2 regions of the Exiguobacterium sp. EF_C8 genome follow, and region 1 is predicted to be linked to the other one. Evidence: a T-box and tRNA genes for the amino acid it is inferred to sense, from the RefSeq annotation. Region 1 holds a T-box; the other holds one or more tRNA genes.
What was found. The T-box of region 1 lies ahead of alaS (alanine--tRNA ligase). A T-box ahead of a tRNA ligase gene usually reads a tRNA of that ligase, here a tRNA-Ala.

Region 1 (16,215 bases):
CAGCTGTTAATCCATATCCACTGACTTCCGCATAGATTTTTGCACCACGTGCTACTGCATGCTCATATTCTTCAAGAATTAAGATTCCTGCTCCTTCTCCCATGACGAATCCGTCACGTCCTTCGTCAAATGGACGGCTTGCCGTCTCAGGATCGTGGTTCGTTGACATCGCTTTGTTGGCACAAAAACCAGCAAATGCTAAGTTCGTGATCGGAGCTTCCGCACCACCAGCAATCATGACATCCGCGTCACCACGTTCGATGACACGCAGTGCTTCTCCGATGGCATTCGTTCCTGAAGCACATGCAGTGACGGAACAGTTATTTGGTCCCTTAGCTCCAGTATAAATCGATACCTGACCGCTTGCCATATTCGGGATCATCATTGGAATGAAGAATGGGCTGACACGACGGTGTCCACGTTCAAAGTAGATTTTCGCTTGTTTCTCGATCGTCTCAACGCCACCGATTCCAGATCCGATCCAGACCCCAGCACGTTCTGCAATTTCTTTAATGTCGATTCCAGCATCTTTTACAGCTTCCAGGCTTGCGACAAGTGAATAATGAACGAAGCGATCCATTTTCCGTGCTTCTTTCGCCTCAATGAATTCTGTGACATCGAAGTTCTGTAATTCGCCTGTAACCTTCGTTGGATACTCATCGATATCAAGACGCTCCATCGGACGAATTCCGTTCGTTCCTTCTTTTAATGCATCCCAGAATGTATTCGCATCATTCCCGATTGGTGTCAATGCCCCGATTCCTGTGACTACAACGCGTTTTCTCATCATCTTATGTGTTCTCTCCTTTAGTCCAAGTAATATATGCTGCTCCCCAAGTCAATCCGGCACCGAAGCCAGCAAGTACAAGTTTCGTACCTAGTGTCAGACGACCTTGCTTACGTGCTTCTTCGAGTGCGAGTGGAATCGAAGCAGCAGATGTATTCGCATGCTCATCGATCGTAACGATGACCTTTTCTTGCGGAATATGCAGTCGTTCACACGCTGCATCGATGATGCGTAGGTTCGCCTGATGCGGAATCAAGATATCGACATCTTCAAGCGTGCTGTCTGCTTTTTGAATGACCTTCTCAACGATTTCCGGTAATTTACGAACAGCGAACTTAAAGACTTCGCGACCGTTCATCTCGATTGGTCCATCGATATCTTTAAACAACAGATGGGCTCCACGTCCGTCTGTTCCGAGTTCAAAAGCATTTAATCCATCTTGCTCAGTTTGGCCGATGACGACCGCTCCTGCACCATCCCCGAATAAAATCGCTGTCGACCGGTCTGACCAGTCAACGATACTCGACATTTTTTCGGCACCGATGACAAGTGCATGTTTTCCTTCGACTGTTGATAACATGCTTGCAGCTGTTTGTAATGCGAAAATGAATCCACTACAGGCCGCACTGATATCAAAAGCGGTCGCCCCTCGTGCTCCGAGGCGCTCTTGGACGATACAGGCTGTAGAAGGGAACGCACGTCCTGTTGCCGTTCCGACAACGATCAAACCGATGTCCTCTACTGTCAATCCAGCATCATCGAGTGCCTTCTGAGCCGCTTCCGTCGCTAAGTCTGTTACATCCACATCATCGGCTGCAATTCGTCGTGCCCCGATTCCTGTTCGTGTCCGAATCCATTCATCACTTGTGTCGAGCGTCGTTGCTAGCTCATCATTCGTTACGCGACGTGATGGCAAAGACGTTCCTAATCCTACAATCCCGATCTTCATAAGGCATCCCCTTTTGTTATTAGTATCTGGTACTAATATAAAGCGTTAATTTGCTTTTGTCAAAGAAAAAAGGAAGAGCAAGGTCTCCCGTGCCCTTCCTTCTACCTCATTCTGCTAACGTCCGAACGACTTCCATGACCATTTTAGCGGAATTGATTGACGCAATCTCGAGGAATTCATCAAACGAGAGTGACGCTTCTTCATTAGCGCTATCTGAAATCGAACGTGTCACGACGAACGGAACACCAAACTGATGACAGACTTGTGCGATTGGCGCAGCTTCCATCTCGACGGCTGCGACTTCTGGGAAGTGCGCCTTAATTTGAGCAGAACGCTCTGAATCATGGATGAATGAGTCACCTGTCGCGATCAATCCATGAACCACACGAATTGCATCCATCCGCTCGATGACAGCTTCTGCTGTTGCTACGAGCTTTGGATTTGCTTGGTAGGCAGCTGGCATTCCAGGTACCTGACCATATTCGTAACCAAACGCTGTCACGTCTACGTCATGGTGACGTACTTCTGTTGAGACGACGACATCCCCAACCGTTAAGCCTTCTTTAAATCCGCCTGCTGAGCCGGTATTGATGACAGCAGTTGGTTTGTAGTGGTCAAGCAATAATGTCGTACCGATCGCAGCGTTCACTTTCCCGATTCCTGACTTCAAAATGACGACAGGAACGCTATTCAAGAGTCCTTCATAAAAATGATAGTTTGCAATGACTGTATCTTTACGTTCTGACAACTCGTTGCGCAATAAGTTGACTTCCTCTTCCATTGCGCCGATGATTGCGATTGGCATGGTCCATTCCTCCATCAAACAGAAAGCCGGATTGCTCCGGCTCCTGTGTTCTTTATTTGATCGATGTAATTTTTACTGCGTATTCGCCGCCTGGTGCTGGTACAGAGACTTGATCTCCGACTTGGTGCCCCATTAAACTTTTTGCGATTGGTGATTCGTTCGAAATTTTACCCGTGAACGGATCTGCTTCGGCACTACCAACGATCGTATACGTATCTTCTTCGTTGTCTTCGACACTCAAGAAAGTGACTGTCGTTCCGATACCGACGACTGAGATATCCTTCTCTTCTTCCGAGATGATGGCAACGTTGCGAAGCATCTCTTCCAGTTGAGCAATCCGGCCTTCGACCATTGCTTGCTCTTCTTTTGCTGAATCATACTCTGCGTTCTCTGAAAGGTCACCGAACGAACGGGCAATCTTGATGTTCTCGACGACTTCTTTCCGGCGGACTGACTTCAATTCATTCAATTCATTTTCAATGTTCGCTTTACCTTCAAGCGTCATGTAGTATTGCTTTTCTGCCATTTTTGTCACGCTCCTTTTTATTCCACTAGTATAGTATATTCACATCTTTTTTGGAATCAATATCCTCTTTGATCAAGTGCCGAACGATAATCAAGGATCGCTCGGATTTTCGTTACGAGTAAATCGATTGCCACGTGGTTTTCGCCGCCCTCTGGTACGATGATATCCGCATAACGTTTTGTCGGCTCACAGAACTGCAGATGCATCGGACGGACGACATTCGTGTACTGCTCAACGACAGAATCAATTGAACGCCCACGTTCGTTGATATCACGTTGCATCCGACGAAGAATGCGAACGTCCGCATCCGTATCGACGAACACCTTAATATCCATTAGTTCCCGTAACCGTTCGTCTTCAAGCGCTAAAATTCCTTCTACGATGATGACATCACGTGGTTCGAGACGAATCGTTTCTTGAGCACGTGTATGTGCGACATAATCATATACCGGTTTTTCAACGGCAATGTTTTCGCGGAGCGCTTGAATGTGTTCGATCAAAAGACCATTATCGAAAGCAAATGGATGATCATAGTTTGTCTGATATCGCTCTTCCATTGATAATTCACTTTGGTCTTTATAGTATGCGTCCTGTTCAATCATGACGATTGATTCGCTTGGGAACGCATCGACAAGTGAACGTGCCACCGTCGTCTTCCCTGAACCCGTTCCGCCCGCTACGCCTATTACTACCGGTTTTTGCATGTCATTCGTTCCTCCATCATTTCGACTTTTTCCGACTGACGGATACACCGTCACCGAGCGGAAAAATCGTCGTATCATATTGTTCTTGTTCCATCATCCAGACCGTGAATTCTTTGACAAGACGCACGAGCCGACGTCTTCTTCGATCGAACGTCTTCGGGTCAGGCTCAAGGACATCTCCGTGTAAGAAGAGATTGTCCGTATAAAGCACGCCACCCTCTGGAATGAGTCGCCCATATCCCGCAAAGAATTTTTTATACTGTCCTTTAGCTGCATCGATGAAGACTGCATCAAACTGGTCTTCAAGCGTTTCGGCTAATTCTACTGCATCACCAAAAATGATGTCAATCCGATCCGCCACATCTGACCGGGCGATGAAGGTTTTTGCTTCTTCATACCGCTTTGCATTCCGTTCGATCGTCGTAATACGCGCATCCGGTAACGCATGTGCCATCCGGATCGCACTATAACCAATTGCTGTTCCGACTTCTAAAATACACTTCGGTTGCTGTAATCGCAGGAGCGACAACAAGACTTCGGAACCGGTCAACTCGATGATCGGTATATGATGTTCTTCCGCATAACGCTCCATTTCTTCTAGTAGGGCATCACGAGGATGAATCATCGATTCGACATAGGTCGTGAAATCCTTCACGCCATTCACTCCCTCTTCCGCATAAACAGGTTGACTTGAAGCGTCATTTCCGCTTCAACCCAACCCGTTGCTCATTGCTCTTTACTCGCTTCGTATTCCACCCATTCCGGTTTATACTTAACGACGTTTCGTTGATGTTCTTCATATGTCTCTTCGTAAAGAATCTGTCCTCGTGGATGTGTATCACTTGGTGGACGGGCGAAGAAATAGACATATTTTGTTTTATTCGGGTTCAAGACAGCTAATACGGAATCCTTACTGACTGTTGAAATCGGACCAATCGGAATTCCTTCGTACTTATACGTATTGTACTTCGAGTTATTCTCAAGATCCTTCAGCGTCGTCAATGCCGTATTCTCGCCTGTGCCATACCAAACCGTCGGGTCCGACTGAAGTTTCATGCCATCATCTAAACGGTTTTTGAAGACGCCTGCGATTTCACGACGATCCTTCGGTGTCGCGGCTTCACGCTCGACCATTGAACCGAGACTGAGCACTTCATGGAAGGTCATGCCTGACTTTTGAATGGCATCCTCATTTTCATCGTAGACTTTTTCTGTCTCGTCGAGCATCGTCTCGACGATTTGATCAATGCTTTTTCCTTTATCGAACTCATACGTTGCTGGGAAGAGATATCCTTCAAGTGCGTACAAGACGCCATTCTTCTTCACTTCATCCGTCAACATCGGATATTTTTCAATCATGGCATCGATGAACATCGCATCCGTCAATTCTTTACGAATCGTCTCTTCTTTGAACTTCGTCGCTTTCGCGATTAAATCAATTTGACGATCCATCGTGATGCCTTCAGGTAACGTGATTTTCACATCCGCTGCCTTCATGACCGTTCCCGTTTTCAATTCATTGATGATTTCATCCGGGGACATGGCTTGTGACAGGGTATATGTACCCGCCTGGAATGACGATTCATTCTTATAACGGACGTAATAACGGAAAATCGTCTCGTTTGCAATCAAATCTTTTTCCTTTAGTAAGGACGCGATCGTACTCGTTCCTGCGCCTAAAGGAATTTCGACTTTGACGGATTTCGTCGCTGCTTCATCGACCGGTTCAAGCGCATTTTTCAAAAAGACATAGATGACCGCACTGGTAACTAGAAAAATCGTAAACAATACAGAAAGGATGATCAGCGTGATCCGGCGTGATGTCCGGCGTCGCCTTTTTTCGATTTCAGCATTTTGCTTCCATTCGTTCTCCATCGGTTCCTCCTTCTTCTCTTAAAACAAGGTGACACCGTAAGAGAAAGTCTCTTACGACGTCACCTGTCATGAGTCGGGTTAGTCTAACTGATCTTCGAGCGTGTTAAAGACTTCTTCGATTTCATCCCAAGTCGCTGTATCGTCTTCGTCGATTGGTACGAGGTTGAAGTCGTTGTCTCCATCACCGTATTCGTCGAGTTCGTAAACGAAGATATCGACTTCTTCTGCTTCGTCATAATCTGCTCCGATTGGCTCGAGGAAGATGTATGTCTTGCTCGAACGTGGGCTTTCATAACGCAGACGTTCTACGAATTCGAAATCATTTCCTTCGCCGTCCGGAATTACGTAACGTGTTGGCTCATTCTGTTGCATCAGTGATCCGCTCCTTTAACGCAAGCTCGAGTTCATCCCAAGTTTGCTCATCATTTTCATCGATCAGGCTCAATTCAAAATCATCTTCGCCTTCTCCATATTCATCGATCTCACAGATGATTAGATCATCCGCTCCTTCGTCAGGGTTACCGATCATTTCAAGAAATAGATAGGTTTTTCCTGTACGTTCACTTGAGTAACGGTACCATTCTTCGAAAAGATGTTCGCCGCCCTCTTCATCTGGAAAGAGATACTGACGTTTTTCTTCAGCCATCGGTTTCTCCCCCTTCATCGATTCGCCCGATCCAAATACGATTGCAGGATCATGACGGCAGCCATCTTATCGATGACTTGTTTTCGTTTCTTGCGGCTGACATCGGCATCGATCAACATCCGTTCTGCTTGCATCGTCGTCAACCGTTCATCCATGAAGACGACTTCAAGCCCAGTATGCTGTTCGATTTCCTTCGCAAAGGCTTCACTCGCCTCCGCACGGGGACCGATGGAACCGTTCATGTTTTTCGGAAGACCAATGACTAGGATTTCGACATTGTATGTCTCCATGATGACATCGAGCCGTTTGAAGGCTTCTGGGTAATCCGGTTCCGTCCACTTGACCGTCTCGACACCTTGCGCCGTCCAGCCCATCAAGTCACTGACCGCTACCCCGATCGTCTTCGAACCGACGTCTAGTCCCATTGCACGTTTCATTTTGAATTTCCACTCTCCGCCAAATAAGATTTCACGAGTTCTTCGAGCAATTCGTCACGTTCAATCTTACGAATTAAGTTACGTGCGTCATTATGACGAGGAATGTAAGCAGGATCTCCAGATAGGAGATAGCCGACGATTTGGTTGATCGGATGATATCCTTTTTCTTCTAAAGCATGATAGACCGTCAACAACACATCCCGTGTCGCTGCTTTGTTATCGTCTTCTGGAAAGTTGAATTTCATCGTTTGATCCATCTGACTCACGTTCATCACCTCTTTCATATACACTACGTTTCTATTATGCCAGTGATTGCACGTATTGTGAAGCGTACGCGAGTGCTTCTTCTAATTTAGACGCATCTTTCCCACCAGCTTGAGCCATGTCAGGGCGACCGCCACCGCCACCACCGCAGCGTGTTGCGACTTCCTTGATCAATTTACCAGCATGATAGCCTTGGTCGATTAAATCTTTTGAAACGCTTGCGACGAGATTGACTTTTTCACCTTGCGCACTACCGAGAACAATGATCGCTGATCCGAGTGAGCTCTTCAACTCATCCATCATACCGCGAAGGGCATCCATATCTGAGACATCGACACGTTTCGCAAGCACACGTACGCCGTTGATTTCCTCAACATCGTCCTTTAGTGAAGCAGCTTCGATGTTCGCAAGTTTTGCTTGCAACGATTCGTTCGCCCGTTCCGTCTCACGAAGTTGTTGTTGCAGTGCTTCGATACGGACTGGAACTTCCGTCGTTTTCGTTTTCAAGACAGCAGCTGCTTGTTCGAGTGTTTCTAAGTGTTGATTCATCACACGATACGCGCCTGCACCTGTTACCGCCTCGATTCGGCGTGTACCTGCACCGATCCCAGACTCTGAGACGATCTTGAACAAGCCGATTTCGGCTGTGTTCCCGACATGGATTCCGCCACACAACTCGATCGAGTATGTGCCTGCTGAGACGACACGGACCGTTTCACCGTATTTCTCACCGAACAATGCCATTGCGCCTTTTGCTTTTGCATCAGCGATGTTCATCTCTTCGATATCAACCGGTAGTGATGCCCAGATTGCTTGGTTGACGTCTTGTTCAATCTTCGTCAACTCTTCTTGTGTCACTGCACCGAAGTGTGAGAAGTCGAAACGAAGACGATCTGGAGAAACGAGTGATCCCGCTTGGTTGACGTGTGTTCCGAGCGTATCTTTCAATGCTTTATGAAGCAAGTGTGTTGCCGTATGGTTTTTCGTGACGGCTTTACGCTCTGCTGCTTCGACGTTTGCAACGACGTCTGCAGCTTCCGTTGCGATCCCTGTACGAACGATGACCGTATGCAAGTTTTGACCGTTTGGTGCTTTTTGAACATCTTTGACATCAAGAACAAAGTCTTTGCCTTCGATTGTTCCTGTATCCGCGACTTCACCACCACTTTCAGCATAGAACGGTGTGATGTCGAGAATGACTTGTGCTTCTTCACCAGCAGCGACTTCTGTGACTCGTTCTCCATCATGCAACAATGCGATGATTTTCGCATCCGCCTTAAGGTCGGTATAGCCGACGAACGTACTCTTATCTTTTAGCGTTGAGAGGACTTCCGATTGCTGTTGCATCGAACCACTCTCTTCACGCGCTGCACGTGCCCGTTGACGTTGTGCATCCATCGCTTGTTTGAAGCCTTCTTCATCAACAGACATCTGATGATCTTCCGCATACTCAACTGTCAATTCGAGTGGGAAACCATACGTGTCATACAAACGGAACGCATCTTCGCCACTGATGATGTGCTCACCGTTTGCCTTAGACGTCTGAGCGACCGTGTTCAAGATTGCAAGACCGTCATGAAGCGTCTCATGGAAACGTTCTTCTTCGTTTTTAATGACGCGTTTGATGAAGTCCGCTTTTTCCGGAACTTGTGGGTAGAAGTCGACCATGACATTTCCAACCGTATCAACGAGTTCATACATGAACGGACGTTCGATCCCAAGCATCTTCGCATAACGAACCGCACGGCGTAGTAAACGACGAAGGACATATCCACGTCCTTCATTCGAAGGAAGAGCACCATCACCGATCGCAAATGATACAGTACGGATGTGGTCTGCGATGACTTTGAATGCTACATCAAGTTTCGAATCATCACGGTAGATCTTGCCGCTGATTTCTTCCGTCTTATGAATGATCGGCATGAACAGATCCGTATCGAAGTTCGTCGGCACGTCCTGCATGACACACGCCATCCGTTCGAGTCCCATCCCAGTATCGATGTTTTTACGCGGAAGTTCCGTGTAATTGCCGTGTCCATCATGGTTGTACTGACTGAAGACGATATTCCAGATCTCGAGATAGCGTTCGTTTTCGCCACCTGGATAAAGTTCTGAATCGTTCGGATCGTCTCCGAAAGCTGGACCACGATCGAAGAAGATTTCCGTATTCGGACCAGATGGACCTTCACCGATTTCCCAGAAGTTATCTTCAAGCGGAATGATCCGCTCAGCCGGTACGCCGAGTTCAAGCCAGATTTGACGCGCTGCGTCATCTTCCGGATGAATCGTGACCGAAAGACGTTCTGGGTCAAGACCGTACCAGTCATCACTCGTCAAGAGTTCCCAACCCCATTTGATTGCATCTTCACGGAAGTAATCACCGACAGAGAAGTTTCCGAGCATCTCGAAGAACGTATGGTGACGCGCTGTTTTCCCGACGTTTTCGATATCGTTCGTCCGGATTGATTTTTGTGCGTTGACGATACGTGGATTATCAGGAATGACACGACCATCAAAATATTTCTTGAGTGTTGCAACACCCGAGTTGATCCACAAGAGCGATGGATCCTCGACCGGTACGAGCGAAGCACTCGGTTCGATCGCATGCCCTTTGCTTTGGAAGAAATCAAGATACATCTGACGGATTTGTGCACCCGTTAATGGTTTTAGAGCTTTCATGAACAGTTACCTCCATTGGTTTTATTTGGACGCAAAAAAGCGATGCTTTCATCCCTGAAAAGGGACGAAAGCATCGCTTCCGTGGTACCACCCTCGTTCGTAAGCAATCCATTGCCTACCTCGAACATCTGATAACGGGGATGACCCGCAGGTGTTTACACCCGACTCCGGAAGGAGCTTCAAAGGGACTCGAGAAAGTGATTGCAGCAGACTCACTTCTCTCTGGACTCGAGTTTTCCTTTTACTTATCTTCCATCAACGTGTTACGTCCATTCATCTATCGTGATTATTACCTATCGAACAGCATCCGTCAAGTCTTTGTCACCCCACCGAGTCGTTCGATCAATCGTGTTCGGCGCCGGGGTTCCTCTTCTTGCGACGCTTTATGGAACGCACGCGGATCACCGAATAATAACAAACTCGATTTTGCCCGAGTAACTGCCGTATAAATTAAATTTCGGGAATGTTTGAACGCCCCCGTGAAATAGACCGGCATCAAGACGATCGGAAACTCAGATCCTTGCGCTTTGTGGATCGTAATCGCATAGGCGTGCGTGAATTGATCCCAATCACTCCGGTTGTACTCGACCTCCGTCTGATCGAACCGGGCGATGATTTTATCGACTTTATCGACATTCTCTTTAGCGAAGAAGATATTGACGATTTCGCCGATATCTCCGTTATAGACGTTTTCTTCCGCATTGTTGACGAGCTGGAGAATCTTGTCCCCGGTCCGGTAAATCCGCGTCCCTTGTTTGACTTCCCGTTTCTTCGGTTCCTCCGGGTTATAGACGCGTTGCAAGGCGACATTCAATTCGTCGATCCCGACCTGACCACGGTAAGTCGGCGCGAGGACCTGTACATCGAATTTCGAGTAGCCTTTTGCGAGTGCTTTTTCCGCGAAGGCCGAGATGCCCCGTAACGTCTCTTGCGGAGACGCAGTATAGAAGCGGCGATCCGCAAGTGGTGATAACAAATCAGCAGACGTCGTCCGGTTCTTCAAATCGTGCGCAAGACGCAATATCGAAGAATCTTCTGCTTGACGATGGACGACGTTCAAACGGACGACGGGAATTCCTTCCGTATCCATCAAGTCTGCCAGCACCTGTCCTGGACCGACGGATGGCAATTGATCGCGGTCACCGACGAACAAGATCTTCATGCCATTCGGGACGGCGCGAAGCAAACTCGATAACAAGTAGATATCAATCATCGACGATTCATCGATGATCAGTACTTTTCCCGTGATCGGCTGATCCTCATTCAGTTGAAAGTTCGTTCCATCATACTTTAAGAGACGGTGAATCGTCATCGCCGGTACATCTGTTGCTTCCGATAGACGTTTAGCGGCACGTCCCGTCGGTGCAACAAGGACGTATGGATAGACATCCCCTGTCTTGACGCGACTCTTCTCAAGCGGCCAGTCATGAATTTCTTGCAACGCATGCAAAATTCCCTTGATGACAGTCGTCTTACCGGTACCCGGTCCACCAGTCAAGACCATCAGCGGCGCTTTGACCGCTAACTCGATCGCTTCTCGCTGTTGCGCGGCATATTCCATGCCGAACTGTTCTTCGAGGTGACCAATTGCTTCAAGGATCGTCGCGACATCGACTTCTTGTTCGGCACCGTTTGCCATGACGCGTGCTAGTTCCTTCGCCGCGCGGACTTCCGCATAAAAGATCGTCGGTAAATACAAGCAACCTTCTTCAAGCTTGACCTTATCTTCAGCGAGCAATAGTTCGATCGCTTGTTCTAGCCGCTCTCCCGGATCTTCCCCTAGCAGACGGGGTGCCCGTTGCAATAGCGAGTCGACCGTCGCGAAGGCATGTCCCTCGCCCGCTTCTTGTTCTAATATATGCATGATCGAAGCAGCGACACGCTCCGGGTGTAATCCGACAAGTCCGAGGTGCGCGGCAATATGATCGGCTGTCTTAAAGCCAATCCCGTTTACTTCATACATCAAGGAATACGGATTCTCCCGAATCCGTGCCATGGCGTCGCCCTCGTACGCGGCATAGATCTTTGCCGCCAGCTTCGGTGTGACATCAAACGGTGCTAAGAACAGCATCAACTGATCGACACCGTATAGCGTCGCGAGTCGATTCAATATGATGTCTGCTTGTTTTTGTTTTAACCCAGGCACCTGATTCAGTACCCGTTCATCCTTTAATATGAGATCCACTGCGTCTTCTCCAAGAGCATCGACGATATTTTTCGCTGTTTTCGGACCAATGCCGGTGAACGAACCATTCGTCAAGAAGCGGATCGTCGCATGTTTAGTCATCGGAACCGATCGGCGAATCAGCTCCGCCTTCAGTTGTTTTCCGAAGCGAGGATGATCAACGAGACGACCGAATGCTTGATACGTCCCTCCGAGTTCGATTCCGACTCCTGTACCCGTAATGACGAGCTCGGTCTCTTTTAATTCAAAGTTCTTTTCTTTGACGGCGACCAGTACAATGGAGTGTGCTTCCTCTTCAGAAGAAAAGAGCACACGTTTGACGCGCCCGACGACTTGATGGGGGTGCTCCATCACTCCACCTTCTTTCTCTCTTTTTCATTCGCTGCTTTCATCATAGCATTCGTTTACCGGATTTTAAATCAGGGAAAGATACCGTGAAACATTTCGTTAAGAGGAGGAGTTCAAGGATGGCACGTTTACCGATTGCAGGATTGTGTGAATTAGTACTTGAAGTCGAGGATATGGATCGCGCCCTTGGCTTTTGGAATGAGACACTTGGTATTCCGATTGTCGAGCAATGGGCACCTGAGGATGCTGAGCCGAGCAAAGAACAATCTAAACAAGATGGGGTCTGGGCAACGTGGCTCTACATTGGCGGCAACACCCGACTCGGTCTTTGGCTGAAACGGGACTTCACGATGGAAGAACGAACCGTTAAACATTTACCGGTCTCCGAATGGGATACGTTGTACGATGAAGGCGGAGTCCATGTCCATTGTGCCTTTTACGTTGAGAAGGACGAGTTCCAGCAAGCCTTAAATCAGCTTCGGGAAGCTTCAATCACCGTGAAGCTAAGAGAATGGGATGAACAGGAGACCTCGAACCAAAAAGAGTATTCCGCTTATTTCAAGGATACAGAAAATAACGTCATCGAACTGTATACGAAAAACATGGATGAAGCCTATGAAGACTTTTCCGGACCTCCGCTTCGTGTCATCCGTGAAGTCGGGAATTAAATACCATACAAAAAAGACGACTCCGCCTGGAATCGTCTTTTTTAGATCAATCTGCTTGTTTTAATAACGCATCCATCTTCGCTTTTGCATCTCGTGCAAGGGCGTGTTCCGGCTGATAGGCAAGAACGGCTTCAAGTTCTGCATAACAGGCTTCCTGTTGACCGAGGAAGGCAAGAGCAATCGCATAATTGTATCGTGCATCTGTATGCGTTTCGTCAAGCATCAAGACATGCTCGAACATCTCGACCGCTTCTTCCAACTTCTCGTTTTGCGCTAAGGCAAGTCCGTATTGGAACGAGATCTCGATATCGACACCGTTTAGTTCTGACGCGCGTTGTAAACGAGGTAAGCCGCGTACTGGATCACCGAGTTTTTGATACGTCATCCCTAGCATGAAATGGAGATCCGCGTCGTCAAGTCCGTACAATAACGCTGCGCGCAATGATTCCTCTGCTTCGACGAGTTGATCGGCAGCAAAGAACAGAGCGCCTTTCGCATAATAGGCACTCGCAAACGTATTATCAATCATCAGTGCCCGGTCATAAAAACGAAGGGCACGATCAGCGTCGTTCATCGATTGGAGTAATGTTCCAAGATTGACGTACGCCGTCGGATCTTTTGGGTTTTCTTCGATCGCATCATTAAAAGCTTGCGCTGCTAATTCATAATTTCCAGCTTCTAGATGCCGGAACCCTACTTCATTATAGTTCATCTTCTTTTGCTCCTTACGCTAAATAAGCGAGGCGTTCGCCTGCTTTATAAGCTGCATCGATTGTGGCACCACCGAGGCAGATGTCTCCATCATAGAACACGACCGCTTGTCCTGGTGTGATCGCCCGTTGACGTTCGTCAAACGAAACATCGAGTCCATCTTCAAGGACACGAACCGTGACGGCTGTGTCTTGTTGACGGTAACGGAATTTCGCTGTGCAACGGAATGTCTCACCGACTGGACGTTCAGATGTCCAACTGACATCTGAAGCAAGTAATCCTTCCGAATACAATAATTCGTTATGGAATCCTTGATCGACATAGAGAATGTTCTCTTTTAGGTTTTTTCCGACGACGAACCAAGGTTCTCCGTCGCCACCGATACCAAGCCCGTGGCGTTGCCCCATCGTATAGTACATCAATCCATCGTGACGACCCATGACGTTGCCGTCAAGCGTCCGCATCTCACCGGGTTGTGCCGGTAGGTATTGACCGAGGAACTGTTTAAAATTCCGCTCGCCAATGAAGCAAATACCGGTCGAGTCTTTTTTCTTAGCTGTTGCAAGGTTCGCTTCTTCTGCGATCCGGCGCACTTCTGATTTTTCCATGTGACCGATTGGGAACATCGCCTTCGCGATTTGCTCTTGCGACAATTGATTCAAGAAATATGTTTGATCCTTGTTTGCATCGACACCACGAAGCAATTTATGTTCTCCATCTTCATAGACAGCACGTGCATAATGACCTGTCGCGACGAAATCGGCACCAAGACGCATCGCGTGATCGAGGAAGGCTTTGAACTTGATTTCCTTGTTACACATGACGTCTGGATTCGGTGTCCGACCGAGTTTATATTCATCGAGGAAGTACGTGAAGACCTTATCCCAGTACTCTTTTTCAAAATTGACCGCATAATACGGAATGCCGATTTGATTGGCTACGGCGATGACGTCTTCATAATCTTCCGTCGCCGTACAAAAGCCGTTCTCATCCGTGTCATCCCAGTTTTTCATGAAGATCCCGATGACGTTATAGCCTTGCTCTTTTAATAAATGAGCCGTCACAGACGAATCGACACCGCCCGACATCCCAACGACGACTGTCGTTTCACTCGGGGCTTTCGCTCGTGTATTCATTCATTTCACCTCTTAGTTAATTCTGAAACGATTTTACGACATCTTGCAAGGCTTGTGCGAGTAGTTCGACTTGCGCGAGCTCATTTCCGTGACCAAAACTGATCCGAACCGATGCCCGTGTCCGTTCATCTTCACCATACATCGCCGACAAGACATGCGAAGGCTCGACGGATCCTGCCGTACATGCACTCCCGCTCGATACAGCCATCTGGCGCATATCAAGCATGATCAAGAACGGTTCGATTTCAATTTGCGGGAAGTAAAGATTGAGGACATTCGGCAATCCTTCAACACCGTTGACTTCGTAAGTGACGCCACTTTCATCCAAGCGTGTTAGCAAAACGCTACGCAGTTGTTTGATGTGGTCCTGCTGTTGATCGCGCTCTGCGATCATCAGTTCGAGCGCTTTCGCTAAACCGACGATTCCCGGTACGTTCTCCGTACCAGCGCGACGCTTGCGTTCCTGTTCTCCGCCATACGTCTGCGTCGCTAATTTCACACCTGTCCGTACATATAATAGCCCGATTCCTTTTGGACCATTGATTTTATGACCAGACGCGGATAAAAGATCGACCTGTAACGCTTCGACATCAATTGCTTGTTTTCCGAACACTTGCACCGCGTCCGTATGGAACAAAATACCGCGTTCCCGTAAGAATTGACCAATTGCCGCAATCGGCTGGATCGTCCCGACTTCATTGTTGCCGAACATGATCGAGACGAGTATCGTATCTTCCCGAACTGCTTCTTGTAAGGCAGTCAACGACACAACGCCAGACGACGGTACATCGAGATATGTGACATCATAGCCTTGCTTTTCAAGCTCTTCGAACGCACGGAGTACGGCATGATGCTCAAACCGTGTCGTAATGAGATGACGCCCTTTTTCACGCGCTACCTCAGCCGCACCGAAGATGGCGTAGTTATCCGACTCCGTTCCACCACTCGTGAAAATCAGTTCAGTTGGTTTCGCATTTAATTCTTGTGCGATCTGCCGACGTGCATTGTCGATCGCCGCCCGAGCAGAACGACCAGCCGCATGGACACTTGATGGATTGCCGTACTGTTCGAGCAAATAAGGCGTCATCGCCTCAAGGACTTCCGGACGCATCGGCGTCGTCGCCGAATGGTCAAAGTAATTCATTCGTATTCACCTCTCAAATATAGAACATGTATCCTGTATCGTCTTCTTCCGCTAAGTCTTGTAGTGTCGTTGAATCGAGTACTTGATCGACCGCTTGTTGGATTTTGTCCCAAAGTTTGCGTTTCGTGACCTCGTCACAAGCATCGACTTCGACGACGACGAGTGGTCCTTCAAGCAGGCGGATGATTTCACCCGCCGTAATGCTTTGTGCTTCACGACCGAGCTTATACCCGCCATAAGCGCCGCGAACACTTTTGACGAGACCCCCATTTCGAAGTGGTGCGATCAATTGCTCGAGGTAGTGCTCTGATAAATCATACATCTGGGCGATTTTTTTTAAGGACAATGGTT
Region 2 (16,215 bases), 680 kb from region 1:
CAGCACTCATCCTTTCTATAGTTGTAGTATACCCGCTTCTGCTAAAAAAATCGAATCATTTTACTTAATGTAACGTCTTGAACTAAAACAAATCTATTTACTTTTAGTAAGTGATAAGATATAGTCTGTTTATTGAGTTACTTAAAGTAACTAAAATACATTAGGTAAAAGGAGAAGAGAGAAATGATGGATACAGGACTTTTAATCATTCGTTTAATCATCGGTTTAACATTTGCTGCACACGGGACACAAAAATTATTTGGTTGGTTTGGTGGACACGGCATCGCTGGAACAGGCGGTTGGTTCGAATCAATTGGCATGAAGCCAGGAAAAGCACTCGCGATTACAGCGGGTCTTGCTGAATTAATCGGTGGATTATTGTTTGCAGGCGGGGTATTCCTCTGGATCGCTGCAATCCTCATCATCGGTTCGATGCTTGTCGCGATCGTTAAAGTACACGGTGCGAATGGTTACTGGGTGACGCAGAACGGGTACGAATACAACATGGCATTGATCGTTATCGCCCTTGGAGTGGCGATGATTGGTGCTGGAGACTATTCACTCGCTGCACTCATCGGGTGAGGAAAAAGGTGGGTCATTCATGAAGTTCGAGGCATCAACGCTTAGCGCAAAAGACAATTATAAATTACTGATCGGAAGCATCATTCCGCGTCCGATTGCCTTCGTGACGACGCTAGGGGAAGACGGGACGGTCAACGCCGCCCCCTTTTCCTTCTTTACGGTCGCATCAAGTAGTCCGCCACAACTGGTGATTGCCGTACAACGGACGGATCAGGGACAAAAGGATACGGCACGTAATATCCTAGCAAAACAAAGCTATGTCATCCATATCGTCAGCGAAGAAATCGTCGACGCAGTCAATGAGACGGCTGCGCCACTCGCTTACGGTGAAAGTGAACTCGAACGGACGGATTTAACGCTCGTCGATAGCGATGCAATCGACGTGCCCGGAATCGCGGAAGCGAAAATCCGGTTCGAGATGCGCTTAACGCAACACGTCGAGCTAGAAGGTGCCGATCTGTTGATCGGGGAAGTACTGCGCTATCACGTCGCGGATGAACTCGTCGAGTCGTTCCGGATTGACGCAGCAGGATTGAAGGCTGTCGCTCGTTTAGCAGGGAATGATTATGCGACGATCGGGAAGACGTTTACGATTGCCCGACCGACAAAATGATAGTAGTGTGAATGCTTGATTCATCGTACGATTCGTTTTGATTCAAACAAAAGGAGTGGAGATACCGGTCTAGCTACCGGAATCTCCACTCCTTTTTCTCATGTCGTTCATCTGATTCATCGATCGGACTTCAAGGTTGCGAATCGATTTCGTTTGAAGAGGCTTCAAGACCATGACGTTTACTGTACTGATAGCCATCGAGCAAATAAAAGACGATTGCGAGTGCCCAAATGCCGACACAGCTGATCAAGAAAGCGGTGAGCGGTGAGACACTACCGTAATACGATAGGATCAACGGGTCAGTGAGTTCGACGAATAGCTGTGTCGTCAGGAGCGTACAGCATAATCCCGAGAGTAAACTGACGAAAAGACCGCTCCATGTCTGGATGACGAGACCAATCATACAAGAAATCAGGAGAAACAAAGGAAGCGCGGCATTAAAAGCATCCGGCCGGATGAAGGTCGACACGTAGTCCGCATACATCGGTACGAAATAAAGGATGCCGGATAGCAGTCCTTGAATCAAGTTAATGAAAAAGCTTTTCGTCCGCATCAGTGTTGGTTCTCCCATCGTTCCATCAATTCGAGTAGATCGACATCGATCTGGTCCCGTTCCGCAGATAACGCTGTCGCTTTTGGAATATCATTAAAGACTTCCGGTTCGCAAAGCAACTGTTCGATTTCCGCTGAACGCTGTTCGAGCCGTTCAATATCTTGTTCGAGTTGTTCGATTTGCTGACGGCGTTTTTTTTCTTCTTTCTGTGCTTCTTTGTCGATCGTCTTCGATGCCGTGACTTTTGCCGCTTTTGCCTCTTCGGCTTCAAGGCGAGCGATTTCTTCTTGTTCGGCCTTCTTCTCTGTGTAGTACGAATAATCGCCGAGGTATTCTGTCACACCAGCTTCACTCATCTCGATGACGCGTGTCGCGATCCGATCGATGAAGTAGCGGTCATGGGAGACGAAGAGTAGCGTACCTTCATAGTCGACGAGAGCGTTCTCAAGGACCATCTTCGAATCAAGATCCAAGTGGTTCGTTGGCTCGTCAAGGATGAGGACGTTAGTCTTCCGGAGTTTCAGTTTTGCGAGCGCGAGACGTCCGCGTTCGCCACCAGACAATTCATGAACGATTTTGAAGACATCGTCGCCGCTGAACAGGAATTGTCCGAGCACAGAACGGACTTCTTGTTCGCGCATCAGTGGCCATTCGTTCCAAATCTCATCGATGACACGGTTCCGGTCATTGAGTTCCGCTTGCTCTTGATCGTAATACCCGATCGAGACGCCAGTTCCGAAACGGAAATCACCGAAGAGAGGACGTAAACGACCGACGAGGACTTTTAAGAGCGTCGACTTCCCGATTCCGTTCGGTCCGACGAGTGCCAGTGATTCACCGCGTTGCAAGCGGAACGTGATGTCTTTTGAGACAGCTTCTTCGTAACCGATTGCCAATTGATTGACTTGAAGAACGTCATTCCCGCTCTGTTTTTCGATTGGGAAGGACAGGACCGTACTGCGTTCATCTCCATCTGGTCGATCGAGCCGGTCGACCTTCTCGAGCCGTTTTCGAACGCTTTGAGCACGCTTTGTCGTCGTCGCCCGAGCGATGTTTCGTTGAATGAAGTCCTGCATCTTTGCGATTTCTTCTTGCTGCTGTTCGAACTGTTTCATTTCTTGATCGTACAATGCCGCTTTTTGCTCGAGGTACTTCGTATAGTTCCCCGTGAACTTACGACAGACATTACGAGAGAGCTCATAGACGACATTGACGACTTGATCGAGGAAGTACCGATCGTGCGAGACGATCAGAACGGCACCACGATAACCACCGAGGTAACTTTCAAGCCAAGCAAGCGTATCGATATCCAGGTGGTTCGTCGGCTCATCGAGAATGAGAAGCTCTGGTGCTTGCAGGAGCATCTTCGCTAAGGCGAGCCGTGTCCGTTGACCCCCGGACAATGTCTGGATCCGGCGCGAGTAATCGTCTGGATAAAAGCGCATGCCGTGCAGGACGGAGCGGATATTCGCCTCAAACTGATAACCACCGGCTTCTGAGAAGTCGTGTTGCGCTTGATCATACGTCTTCAAGAGACGATCGTACGCGACCGGGTCGTTCAAGATGTGCTCCATGCCCATCTCGATTTCCATCCGGCGCAGTGTTCGTTCTTGTTCTTGCAGATGTTCAAAGACGGTCAGCATCTCGTTCCAGATCGTCTCGTTCGATTCGAGACCACTGTCTTGCGCGAGATAACCGATTTTGACATCTTTACCTTTCATGATATCGCCCGAGTCATGACTGAGTTCACCAGCGATGATTTTGAGCAAGGTTGATTTACCGGCACCATTTCGACCGACGAGCGCAATTCGGTCGCGCTCCTGTACTTCTAGTTTGATATTTTCTAAAATCGGCTCGACGCCGAATGATTTCGAGAGTTGGTTGACTTGTAAGAGTATCATTTCCATCCATCCTTCCACCCTTTAGTCTATCACGAACAAAAGCGCGAGGTCCTGCGGAATATATTATTTGTGACTCTATGTGAAGTGGTTTACAATCAAGGAGAGTAGAAAGCTTTTTGCAAAGATTTGGGTGCCACGATGGATGTGGCCGAAGGGGGAACTGCAGGATGAATGGACCAGACACAAAAATTCCACAAGCGACAGCAAAACGGTTGCCGCTATATTATCGTTTCATCCAAAGTTTATACAATTCAGGTAAGCTCCGCGTCTCTTCTGCTGAGTTAAGCGAGGCGGTGAAGGTTGATTCAGCAACGATTCGTCGCGACTTTTCCTACTTTGGGGCACTAGGGAAGAAGGGGTATGGATATAACGTTCAACATCTCTTAACGTTTTTCCGGAAAACCTTGAATCAAGATGAGGTGACGAATGTTGCCTTGATCGGGGTCGGTCATCTCGGAACAGCGTTTGCAAATTATAACTTTTTAAAGAATAATAGTACTCGGATAGTCGTTGCGTTTGATGCGGACGAAGAGAAGGTCGGAACAACGACGCATGACGTTCCAATCTATCATGTTTCGGACATGAAAGAACAAATCGAAGCGAATCAGGTCGATGTCGCCATCTTGACGGTTCCATCCCAGTTCGCACAGTCAGTAGCGGATGAGTTAGTCGAGTATGGTGTGACAGGCATTCTGAACTTCACGCCTGCACGGTTGAACGTGCCAGTGAGCGTTCGGGTTCATCACATCGATTTATCGATCGAGTTGCAGTCGTTAGTTTATTTCATGAAGCATTATTCGCAATCAGCTGAAGGAGTGAAATCATAATGGAAAACCTTATCCCGCTCACGTTAGGTATCGGACCTGCGAGTATCGGATTAATTGCTGTCGTCGCGTTGATCATCTTCGGACCGAAGAAGTTACCGGAATTCGGTCGTGCTGCCGGTCAAACATTGAAAGAGTTCAAGAATGCCACGAACGGCATCATGGACGACGATAAAAAGGACGAACCGAAAGAGAAGTGATTGAATCATGACGGTTGATCAAGAACAAAGCATGACGTCGCACCTAGACGAACTGCGTAAGCGGATTGTCTGGTCGCTCCTCATCGTCGTCGTCCTGTTCGCTGTCGCATTTCCGCTCGTCCGACCGCTCGTCCGTTTTCTGCAAGCGGACTTAAAAGAGCTCGGTATCGGATTAAATGCCTTCAACGTCGCCGATCCTTTAATGTTGTATTTGAATCTTGCGTTCATCATCGCGCTGATTTTAGCGTCACCGTTCTGGATGTATCAACTGTGGGCATTCGTCCGACCAGGGCTTTATGAAAAGGAACAAAAAGCAACACTGACATATATTCCAGTCATCTTCTTTCTATTTTTGGCTGGTGTAGCCTTCTCGTATTTCTGGTTGCTTCCCTTCTTGCTCGAAGTCTCAACGGATCTCGGGAAAGAATTGGGGATCGAGCAAGTCATCGGGGTCGAAAACTACTTCAGTTTCTTGATCCGGTTGACGATGCCGTTTGGTCTTCTCTTCCAATTGCCGGTCGTGACGATGTTCCTGACACGTCTTGGTCTTGTGACGCCATATTTCATGCGAAAGAATCGGAAATATGCGTATTTCGCGCTGTTCGTCGTTGCGGCATTGATCGCACCGCCGGACGTGACGTCACACTTGATGATCTCAGTGCCGTTGTTCGTTCTCTATGAAATCAGTATCTTGATTTCCGCGCGGACGTATAAAAAGGTCTTGATCCTCGAGCAACAGGCAGAGCTTGAACGACAGGCGGATTTGATGCGTGAATTGAATAAATGAATCGTGAATTCCTTCCAGCCATTTCGGGAGGAATTCTTTTTTATGAAAGCGTTATGTTTATATTGATAAAGCAGTTAGCGATGCGTATACTAAAGATAATTCATGGGGGCTTAGCTCAGCTGGGAGAGCGTTTGGCTGGCAGCCAAAAGGTCGTCGGTTCGATCCCGATAGTCTCCACCAAGTGCATACGTTCAACTCCTCGAGTGCTCGAGGAGTTTTTTTATGTTCCCAGTTAAATTCCTTCCAAATATAAAATGTCACCAAAAAGAAATAAATTAAAAAAATATACAAATATAAATTGTTTATTTCCATTAACTTCATTAAACTAAAAATACAGAATTTTCTTTAAACTGTTTTATTAGTATTACTACTATGGTTTTACAGAAAAGGGGAAACGAACGCATGAAGAAGAAGATTGCACTTATGGCAGCCGTCTTAATGACGTCTTCCAATCTAGTCAGTGCGCAAGGTGCACTGTCCTCGCAAGACAAAGCGACGGGTCAAAAACCGCAGGCGCTCTCACTGAAGAAATCGGGGCAAGAAAAGAACTACAAACAATCGGATAAAGTCCGAGTCGTCATCGAGATGGAACAAAAACCGGCGATTCAAATCGCCCAAGCTCAAAACAAGCGGTATAGCACATTGAGCAATGCCGAAAAGGAATCGATCAAGGATCGACTCGTCAGCGTCCAAAAATCAGTCAAGTCAGCTATCGCTAAAAAGGCGATTCCTGTTACATATAAAGAAAGCTTCACAACCGTCATCAACGGATTCAGTGGTGAAGTGAAGTTCGGTGACATCGAAGATATCAAACAACTCGAAGGAGTCAAAAGTGTACATATCGCGCACGAATATGCGCGCCCAACCGTAGATAAAGGTGCCAAGCCAGACATGCTGTACAGCAAGGACATGGTCAATGCGAAGGAAACGTGGCAGGACTATGGCTTCAAAGGGGAAGGAACCGTCGTCGCGGTCATCGATACGGGGATTGATCCATCTCACAAGGACATGGTCTTGAGTCCAGAGACAAAGGTGGATTTAACCTCTTCGAAGGTCGAGAGTGCGAAAGAAACAAAAGGCTTAAAAGGAAAGTACTTCACGGAAAAAGTACCGTACGGCTATAACTATGCCGATCACGACAGCGAAATCCGTGACTTAGGTGCGGGGGCATCGATGCACGGGATGCACGTCGCAGGTACGGTCGGAGCAAACGGGGATGAAGCGAACGGCGGCATTAAAGGGGTCGCTCCAGAAACACAGCTCCTCGCGATGAAGGTCTTCGGTAACGATCCAGGGATGCCATCGACATTTAGTGATATCTACATCAAAGCAATCGATGATGCCATCGCACTTGGAGCGGACGTCATCAACATGAGCCTGGGTTCGACGGCATCGTTCGTCAACGCAGATGATCCGGAGCAACGCGCGATCGTCAACGCGATGAACAACGGTATCTTGTGTGCGATCTCTGCTGGTAACTCGGCGTTTGCAGGTCATGGTGCGGGTAATCCATATACAGCAAACCCGGATATCGGTGTCGTTGGTGCACCAGGATTGACGAGCCAGGCGCTCCAAGTCGCGTCACTCGAAAATACAAAATTGACGCTTGAAGGCATGGCGCTGACGATCGACGGTCAGGATGCCGGTTATTTGGCATACCAAAAACAAGATTCGCCGAATCCGATTGCCGTCTTCGATAAAGAGAAGAAGGATGTCGTGTATGTCGGTGACGGTCAAGCTTCGAACTATGAAGGTAAAGACGTCAAAGGGAAAGTCGTCTTCGTCGTGCGGACAGGTGATTTTAACTACAGCATGATTCAAGCAGAAGCTGAGAAGCAAGGCGCAGCAGGTGTCATCGTCCGTGGTAAAGTCGATCATGGGGATTACGTCAGCATGGCGCTCAACAATCCGACGATTCCACTCGTGACGCTTAGCATCGCGGACGGGAATGATCTCGAAGCAAAAGCAAAAGAAGGCAAGGCAATCGCAGTGACATTTGACGGAAAAGCGGTCTCAACCGATAACCCGGTCGCAGGACAAATGTCTGACTTCACGTCATGGGGTGTCACGCCAAGCCTTGACTTCAAGCCGGAAATCACGGCACCAGGTGGGAAAATCTATTCGACGCTTAATGATAACGAGTATGGCGTCATGAGCGGTACATCGATGGCAGCACCACACGTCGCTGGAGGAACAGCACTCGTCATGCAACGGATTGCGAAGGACTTCAAAGTCACTGGTGCAACACGCGTTAAACTCGCCAAAAACATCTTGATGAATACATCGCGTCCGCAACTCGATCAAGGAAAATACAACGCACAATTGAAAACAGGCAACTTCTACTCCCCACGTCGTGAGGGAGCTGGACTGATGGATCTTCGTGCTGCGATGAAGACACCAGTCGTCATCACAGAGACGAAGTCAGGTGAAGGCAAGGCATCCTTGAAGGAAGTCGGCGAGAAGTTCACATTCACGCTTGATTTAAAAAACTACAGCAATGAAAAAGTGACGTATAAGCTAGCGGGAACGGTTCAATCAGATCTCGGTGCAAAAGGATCGAACTTCCTTGAAGCAAATGGAATCTTCAAAAAAGGAACGATCGGTACGGTAGATGCCAACACAGGCACATACCCGATCTCATTTGCAGTCGGCTCGAAGAAAGCGAGCTCGGTCTCGATTAATCCGAAGAGCTCAACGAAAGTCAGCGTGTCCGTCGATTTGAAGAACACGACTGACTGGGCGAACGAGCTTCCGCTTGAACAAGTCTTTAAAAACGGCTACTTCGTCGAAGGATTCGTCCGTCTGATCGATACGAAGAGCAAAAATCCAGAACTGACAGTTCCTTATGTTGGGTTCAAAGGAAAATGGGATCAAGCTCCGATTTTAGATGCACCATTGTACGATAAAAACAACACGTTCTATGGATTGACAGGTCTAGCGACTGAAGTGAAGGATGATTTCGAATTCCTTGGTACGAATGCCGCTGGAAAAGTTGTCGCGAACAAAGTCTCGTTCTCACCGAACAACGACGGTAGCGCAGATGAAGCTTTCCCGATCATCTCATTCCTTCGCAATGCGAAAAAAGTCGAGTATTCGATTCTTGACCGGAATAAAACAACACTTCAGAAGCTTGATATGCAAACGGACGTCGTCAAGAACTACTACGACAGCGGTTCAGAGGACGGCTACACACCAGTCACAAGCGCTGCTTGGGACGGAACGATCAACGGGAAACCGGTCAAAGATGGTCTTTACTACTACAAAGTCAAATCGGTGATCGATTATCCGAACGCAAAATGGCAGACGAATCTCTTCCCAGTCTATGTCGATACGAAAAAGCCAGCAGCTACTGTGAAATGGGATGCTGCGAAATCAACACTTTCATGGACAGCAGGCGACCAAGGAACAGGAGTTGCGTCATACGATATCCTCGTCAATGGCAAAAGTGTCTTAAAGCAACCACTTGCCGCAACAGAAAAAGCGTACACGTTGACGGATCTGCCGGAGCGCGCGAAGATTGCCTTCGTCGTCAAAGACTATGCTGGAAACAGTGTGAAAAAAGACGTCAACACGACAGGCGTTGATAAAGCCGTACCAAATGTTCAAATCGATACACCGGTCGCTCTTGGTCTTGCAACATCAAAAGTCATCAACATCGCGGGTCATGTCTCTGATGAGTCAGGTATCAAATCGTTCAAGATCAACGGAAAAACTGTTAAACTGCGTTTCGATGCAGCCCAACAAAACTATGCGTTCAGCCATGACGTGACGTACACGACAGATGGCGTCAAGTCATTCAAGGTCGAAGCATACGATGGAAAAGGGAATCGTGTGGCGTTCAACCGTCAAGTCATCATCGACACAGAATTACCAACGATTCGCGTCACAGCACCAAAAACCGTCTCAAGTAAAACAAAAACAGCTGAGATGAAGATCGTACTTCGCGATAACTACAGCGAATTACGCTTCGACTTCAATGGTAGCGCGGAATACCGCCGGACGTTCAAAGAACCGTACGTCATGAAAGCCTTCAAAAAGACGATCACGAAAAAAGTGACGCTCAAAAAAGGAAAAAACACGTACAACTTGAAACTGAAGGATCTGGGTGGACAAGTCGTTACGAAAACAGTCGTCATCACGAAAAAATAAGTTAACAAAGAAAAGCCAGGCGGAAATCCGTCTGGCTTTTCTTTGTGTGTCGAAGCGCCTTGAAGGGTTTATGAGACGAGTGGAGCGGGAAATTTAAGAGCAGAAACAATTAGAGGGGGAACGACCATGAATCCGTTTACGACATTAATCGCCTTCATCGTAGGGTGTCTCGTCTTATATCTCGGTATCCGTGACAAAAATGGCTGGCTAATCGGTGTCGCGTTGATACCGCTCGCGATCGTTGCTTATAGTGTCATCTATCTGATCATCCAGGTCAGTGCATAGTCTCTAATGAAAGATGTCTTGTCCGAAGCGACAGGACATCTTTTTTTTGAAAAATCGCACTACAGGTGAAACCGATACAGTAAAATGTAAGTATATTACAGTATAGAAAGGTGGGAGATCATGGAACACGTACATACACAAACGGAAGCATTAGCGACGTTATACGAAGAGATGCACCAAAAGACAAAGACCGGCATATGGGTCATGCTTGCAGCATTTTTAGCACTTAGCAACACACTTGAGAAGCCGGTTTATGCGATGATCGTCCCATTATTGTATTTTGGCTATGACATGCTCGTACAACGCAAGCGGTTCGCGCTTGTCGCGGAATATACATCAGAGGCATCAGCAAAACGGCTCTATCAGGTGCATGTCTTGATCGGGATCTTACAATACGGAGCGCTTGCCGGTTTGATTGTCTGGGCAGCCGATCGCCCGAACATGTCCTTCTTAATCGGTCTGATCATCGTCGTCATTCCGTTTTACTGGATCTGCCGAAAAACGCTAGAGTTCGTCTCACGAAAGATCGATCCAACGTATGTGACGGAAAAAGAAATTCATCAAGCTCGCTAAAGGAGAAGGTACTATGCAAACGGCTCGTGAAGAACGCCTACAAAAACTTGCCCTCGCCTACCGGGACGTTGAATGGCTCGGCACACGCTGGTATTGGAACATGTTTCTATTCATAACAGTCGGTATCTTAATTGAATGGACGGATCTCCCGCTGTTGATTTTGACGATTCCAGCCGTTTTTCTCGCCTCCGATTTTCGCTACCAACTAAAAAAACGAAAAATTTTAGACAGCTACATCTCAAAAGCGCAGGTCCGTCGCCAATTTTTACTCCGCATTGGTAGTCACGTCCTGCTGTACGCCGTCTTGACGGTCGTCATCACCCAGACAATCGAGAGACCGTTCTGGCAGATGCTTCTAGCAATTTTTGCGATTTTAACACCACTTTATTTCATCAGCGAATGGATCATCCGACGTGACGGAGCGCGCGATCCCGATTATATCAGTGACGTTGAGGTAGCCCGCTTCGTCAGACAGAAAGGAACATCGCAATGGAACACCTATTCGAGCGACAAGCACGTCTGAACCTATTGGTACGTCCTGTGCGTTCCGTCGCCTATTTCTTTTTGGTCCCTGGATTGATTTTTGCGGTACCTGCTTGGTTTATGCCGACAATTACATCCGTCTTTCTTCAAATCATGCTCTTTTGTCTTTGCGCGACAGCAGTCTCTCGAGAAATTGTCCGTCTACGGCTCATGAAGTCATATTTAACACCAACTATGTATCAACAAACCGTTCAAAAGGTCGCTCGTCTGACAATCATCGGGTATGTCGTTGCATGGCTGATCGCCGTCGTCATGCTGTCGATTCCAAGTGCTCCTGGTTATTTATTCGTCGTCTTCCTCTTTTGGATTGGTGGGTTTAGTCTTGGTGTCACTCGAATGAATCGGTTAGCCAAACAAATCGATCCAGCCTACGTCTCGATGAGGGAAATCGAACGTGCGTGGTGGAAACGGTAAAGCAAAAAATCCGCATCAATCAGCGAAAGACGCTGTTTGATGCGGATTTTTGATTATTTCTTCAACAAGAGATAGATAAAATAAGGTGCTCCGATCAAGGCGACGACGATTCCAGCTGGCACGCCGTCCGGTCCCGCAATGTTGCGTCCGATCGTATCAGCGAACGCAAGCAACCATCCGCCGAGCAAGAGGGCAATCGGCAAGAAGAACTGATGCCGTGGTCCAACGAGCGCGCGGGCGATATGTGGCGCCATCAGACCGATGAAGGAAATCCCACCCGTGACGGAGACGGCAGCAGCGGCAAGTGCGACGGCTGTCAACAAGAGTTGGATCCGTTCTTTTTCAAGCGCGACGCCGACACCGATTGCGACTGGTTCATTCAAGGCAAGGAGATTGAGTTTATTCGCCTTATAGAACGTTAGCGGAATCAAGACGAGTAACCACGGTAAGAGTGAGTAGACGAAGATCCAGTCCGTCCCCCAGATGTTACCAGCGAGCCACTTAGCGATGAAGTCGACCTTTTCACGACGCGTCGACGAAATCAGAATGACCATGATTCCGGAGAGCGCCATCGAGAAGCCAACACCAGTCAAAATCAAGCGAATCGGTTGCAGTCCTTGCACCCGGTCGTATGAGAATAGATAAATCGCCGTCGCGGTCACGAGCGCACCGAGGAAAGCGGCAATCGGTAACAAGTAAATGAACGATCCGACATCGACCGGGAAGTACAGGAAAAACAAGGCGACGGCGACACCAGCTCCGGTATTGATGCCGATGATACCAGGATCAGCGAGTTCATTGCGCGTGATCCCTTGGAGGATCGAACCGGATAAAGCGAGTGCCATTCCTGCCATGACGGTGATGAGCAGTCGTGGTAAGCGGAGCGAATAGAGGACGAACTCCTCTTTGAACGAGCCGTTTCCAAGTAACGTCGGCAACAAACGATCATAGGATAGGGAAGCAGGTCCGAGACCGATGCTGACGACGAGTGTTGCGATCAATAGTGCCAGTAACGTCCAAAACGTCAGTTGCTGGCGACGACGTAAACGAGATTCCATCATGAGAAAGCACGCCCTCCTTTCCGAACGATCAAGAGGAAGAATGGTAGTCCGAGCATTGAGACGATCGCGATGACCGGAGTCTCGTAGGGAGCATACAATGTCCGACCGATTGTATCGGCAAGTAACATGAACGTCGCACCAAAGATCGCGGTCATTGGCAGGATGAACCGATAGTCCGTCCCGACGATCGCGCGGACGATATGTGGAATCATCAGCCCGATGAACGCCATGTTACCGACGAGTGCAACAGCAGCACCTGCAAGCAGAATGACGACAACATAAAGTACTGCTTTGATCCGCTGGATGTTCTGCCCGAGTCCGAGCGCGACTTCTTCCGATAGACTGAGAATCGTCAATTGTCGGGAGAAGATGAAGGCAATCACAATCCCGATCGCGATGACCGGAGTGATGACTTGCAGTTGTCCCCATGTCGACCCGACGAGTCCACCGGACGTCCATTGTGAGACATCTTGAGCAATCTTGAAGTAGATGCCGATGCCTTCCGCAATCGCATACAGAAAGGCTGAGATTGCAGAACCGGCAAGGACAATCCGGAGTGGCGAAAAACCACCTTTTTTCGAAGCACCGATTCCAAAGACAAGTGCTGCCCCAAGTGCTGCTCCGAAGAAACAAGCAATCATGATACCGAAGTACTCAATTTTCGGGAACAGGACGATGACGAGTGCAAGTGCTGCGTTCGCACCCGCCGTCAGACCGAGCAGACCAGGATCGGCGAGGGGATTGCGTGTCATCGCCTGCATGATGGCACCAGAGACACCGAGTGCCGCTCCGACGAGGATTGCTGCTAATTCCCGTGGCAAGCGGATTTCCTGGACAATTTTTGCTTTTTCATTCAACGGTCCGAACGTCAAGGCGTTCCAGACTTCGCGGATCGTCGTATCGGCAGCGCCGAACGTCATCGCGATCCAGAACATCCCGAAAAAAAGGACAAGACCGAGTGTGATTTTTATGCCGAACGGAATTCGACCAGCTGACATGAATGTCGCCTCCATTTCTGATTCAGGGAGTGAGCCGCAAAAAAAGGAAGGGATCCCGCAGGTTCCCTCCCTTATTTATTATGCACCAAGGAAACTTTTCTTGAAGAACTCGAGTTGACGTTCGAGTGTGAGAGGATCATTGAAGTAGAACTCCTTCGAATCGACTTCGAAGACATGATCGTTTTTGACGGCTGGAATGTTTTTAAACGTATCCGTTTTCGTGAATGAGTTGTCCGCTTCTGCGCTCTTGCTGAAGACGAGGTAGTCGCCTGCATATTCAGGGAGGACTTCTGGTGACAACGCATAGTAACCATCTTTTAATGCCATCTTCGTGACTTTATCCGGCATTTTTAATTTCATTTCTTGATAGAGAATCTCTGTTCCACGACCCCAGTTGTTGCCGAAGACGTAGAGTTGTTTATCGAAACTTTCGATGACAGAAACAGTAGCATCTTCACCGATTTTTGCTTTGATGTCTTTACCGGCAGCAGCGGCACGTGTTTTGAAGTCTTTGACCCAATCGCGTGCTTCCTGTTCTTTGTTGAGCAATTTACCGATTTCGATATGTTGCGTCAAGTAGTCGACTTTTCCGTATGTGTACGTGACCGTCGGAGCGATTTTTTTGATTTTGTCGAGGTTTTTCGTTGTCGAGTAGCCGATGATCAAGTCAGGATCGAGTTCGATGATTTTTTCAACGTTCTCTTCCGAAACTTCCGTGACATCTTTTAGTTTATCGAACTTCGGATTCGCTTTTGACCACGAATCAACACCAACGACAGGAACGCCGAGTGCCATGACGTTGCCGGCAAAACCAGCGAGGACCACGACTCGTTTTGGATGAGCTGGAACTTTAATGTTTCCATTTTCTGATTTATATGTGATCGTTTCGTTTTTCGAACCAGATGCTGCGTCGTCTTTTTTCTCTGTATTGCCACACGCTGCGATGACGAGCGTGAGAATGAGTAGAACCGGTACAAGTAGTTTCTTCATGATTTAATCTCCCTTGATTAAGTTGTAGGTGATACACATCGGCTTGTTCGTCCGCGGATCGCGTCCGATTTCAGCATCGATATGGAATACTTCTTGTAAGACATCTTTTGCGATGACTTCCTCACACGTTCCGGCTTTGACGACTTCGCCGTTTTTCATGGCGATAATATAGTCGGCGAAGCGTGCCGCTTGATTCAAGTCATGCAGGACCATGACGATCGTCCGTCCTTCGGTCCGGTTGAGATATTCGAGCAGTTCGAGCACCTCGAGTTGGTGGGCGAGATCAAGATAAGTCGTCGGTTCATCGAGAAAGATGATATCTGTCTCTTGAGCGAGTGCCATCGCAATCCAGACCCGTTGACGTTGACCACCGGACAGCGCATCGACTGGACGATGTTTGAACGCCATCGTGTCCGTTGCTTCGAGTGCCCAATCGATGATTTCATAATCGTGTTTCGTTAAGCGTCCGAATCCTTTTTGATAAGGAAAACGACCGTATGAGACGAGCTCTGCGACCGTTAGACCGCTTGCACTTTCCGGAGTTTGTGGCAGGATAGCCATCTTCCGAGCAAGCAGCTTCGTGCTTTCCTTCGCGATATCAAGACCATCGAGCAACGCACGTCCCGATTGATGGGGAATGATCCGTGTCATCGCTTTCAGCAAAGTTGATTTGCCGCATCCGTTCGCGCCAATGATCGTTGTGATTTGACGATCGGGAATTTGGACGGACAAGTCTTTGACGATGGGACGATCACCGTAGCCGATATTGATTTCTTCTGTTGCTAGACGTACCATACGCGACGACTCCTTCGTTGTTCTCTCCATTTTTCAATGATAATGATTATCACTATCGTCTCATTAACCATACCAGTCTCATAAAAACGCTGTCAACATTTTTTCTTGTGTTCAAGAGATGTTCACGTTATCATGAGAGAGTGAGAATGATAATCAATAACAATCAAGGATGAGGAGTGAGTGAGATGAGGGAACAGGAGTTGTTCGACGTAACGATCATCGGTGGAGGACCAGCAGGGTTATATTCGACGTTCTATAGTGGTCTTCGAGGTATGAAGACGAAATTGATCGAGTATCAAGCAGAACTCGGAGGAAAACTGCACGTCTATCCGGAAAAGATGATCTGGGACGTCGGTGGACAGCCGCCGATCACTGGTGAAAAACTCATGGCTCAACTCGTCGAACAAGGACTGACATTTCAACCGACTGTTCAATTGAATGAAAAGATCATCTCGATCGCAAAAGACGTCTTCGGTAACTTCGTCTTAGAAGCGGAATCGGGGCAGATTCATTATTCGAAGACGGTCATCGTCGCGGTCGGCGGTGGCATCCTCAATCCACAAAAATTAAAAGTCGAAGGCGCGGAACGTTTCGAAGTGTCAAACTTGAACTATACGGTTAAATCGATTGAACGCTTTAAAGGAAAGACCGTCATCGTCTCAGGTGGTGGGAACTCGGCGATCGATTGGGCAAACGAACTCGAACCGGTCGCGAAAAAGGTCTACGTCACGTATCGGCGAGATTGTTTTTCAGGGCACGAGGCGCAAGTTGATCAACTCGTCAAAAGTTCGGCGGTCTGCCTCCTCAATACGACGATTCACAAATTAATCGCCAGTCCCGATCACCAACGGATCGCGTCGGTTGAATTGATCGACTGTCAAACAGATGAGGTCGTCGAGATTCCAATTGATGAAGTCATCATTAATCATGGGTATGAACAAGATGCG

Region 2: it encodes a tRNA-Ala, which carries the amino acid that the T-box ahead of alaS (alanine--tRNA ligase) is inferred to sense. The anticodon was not compared.

The regions. Positions count from the first base shown of each region.
Region 1 is NZ_CM143264.1:2,212,462-2,228,676, forward strand. Features, by position in the region: gene fabF (beta-ketoacyl-ACP synthase II) at 1-790, opposite strand, end outside; gene ACY2IG_RS11895 (beta-ketoacyl-ACP synthase III) at 792-1,736, opposite strand; gene mtnN (5'-methylthioadenosine/S-adenosylhomocysteine nucleosidase) at 1,843-2,541, opposite strand; gene greA (transcription elongation factor GreA) at 2,594-3,067, opposite strand; gene udk (uridine kinase) at 3,124-3,771, opposite strand; gene ACY2IG_RS11915 (O-methyltransferase) at 3,788-4,426, opposite strand; gene mltG (endolytic transglycosylase MltG) at 4,498-5,646, opposite strand; gene ACY2IG_RS11925 (DUF1292 domain-containing protein) at 5,725-6,018, opposite strand; gene ACY2IG_RS11930 (DUF1292 domain-containing protein) at 6,005-6,292, opposite strand; gene ruvX (Holliday junction resolvase RuvX) at 6,307-6,729, opposite strand; gene ACY2IG_RS11940 (IreB family regulatory phosphoprotein) at 6,726-6,995, opposite strand; gene alaS (alanine--tRNA ligase) at 7,030-9,672, opposite strand; T-box leader at 9,730-9,940, opposite strand; gene recD2 (SF1B family DNA helicase RecD2) at 9,983-12,208, opposite strand; gene ACY2IG_RS11955 (VOC family protein) at 12,325-12,873, shown strand; gene ACY2IG_RS11960 (tetratricopeptide repeat protein) at 12,920-13,585, opposite strand; gene mnmA (tRNA 2-thiouridine(34) synthase MnmA) at 13,599-14,720, opposite strand; gene ACY2IG_RS11970 (cysteine desulfurase family protein) at 14,737-15,864, opposite strand; gene cymR (cysteine metabolism transcriptional regulator CymR) at 15,878-16,215, opposite strand, start outside.
Region 2 is NZ_CM143264.1:2,891,706-2,907,920, reverse strand. Features, by position in the region: gene ACY2IG_RS15310 (DoxX family protein) at 184-582, shown strand; gene ACY2IG_RS15305 (flavin reductase family protein) at 602-1,195, shown strand; gene ACY2IG_RS15300 (hypothetical protein) at 1,326-1,748, opposite strand; gene ACY2IG_RS15295 (ATP-binding cassette domain-containing protein) at 1,748-3,649, opposite strand; gene ACY2IG_RS15290 (redox-sensing transcriptional repressor Rex) at 3,817-4,476, shown strand; gene ACY2IG_RS15285 (twin-arginine translocase TatA/TatE family subunit) at 4,476-4,673, shown strand; gene tatC (twin-arginine translocase subunit TatC) at 4,681-5,460, shown strand; tRNA gene ACY2IG_RS15275 (tRNA-Ala) at 5,565-5,640, shown strand; gene ACY2IG_RS15270 (S8 family serine peptidase) at 5,863-9,609, shown strand; gene ACY2IG_RS15265 (hypothetical protein) at 9,736-9,894, shown strand; gene ACY2IG_RS15260 (hypothetical protein) at 10,015-10,467, shown strand; gene ACY2IG_RS15255 (hypothetical protein) at 10,481-10,990, shown strand; gene ACY2IG_RS15250 (hypothetical protein) at 10,957-11,424, shown strand; gene ACY2IG_RS15245 (FecCD family ABC transporter permease) at 11,478-12,482, opposite strand; gene ACY2IG_RS15240 (FecCD family ABC transporter permease) at 12,482-13,483, opposite strand; gene ACY2IG_RS15235 (iron-hydroxamate ABC transporter substrate-binding protein) at 13,562-14,473, opposite strand; gene ACY2IG_RS15230 (ABC transporter ATP-binding protein) at 14,477-15,268, opposite strand; gene ACY2IG_RS15225 (NAD(P)/FAD-dependent oxidoreductase) at 15,454-16,215, shown strand, end outside.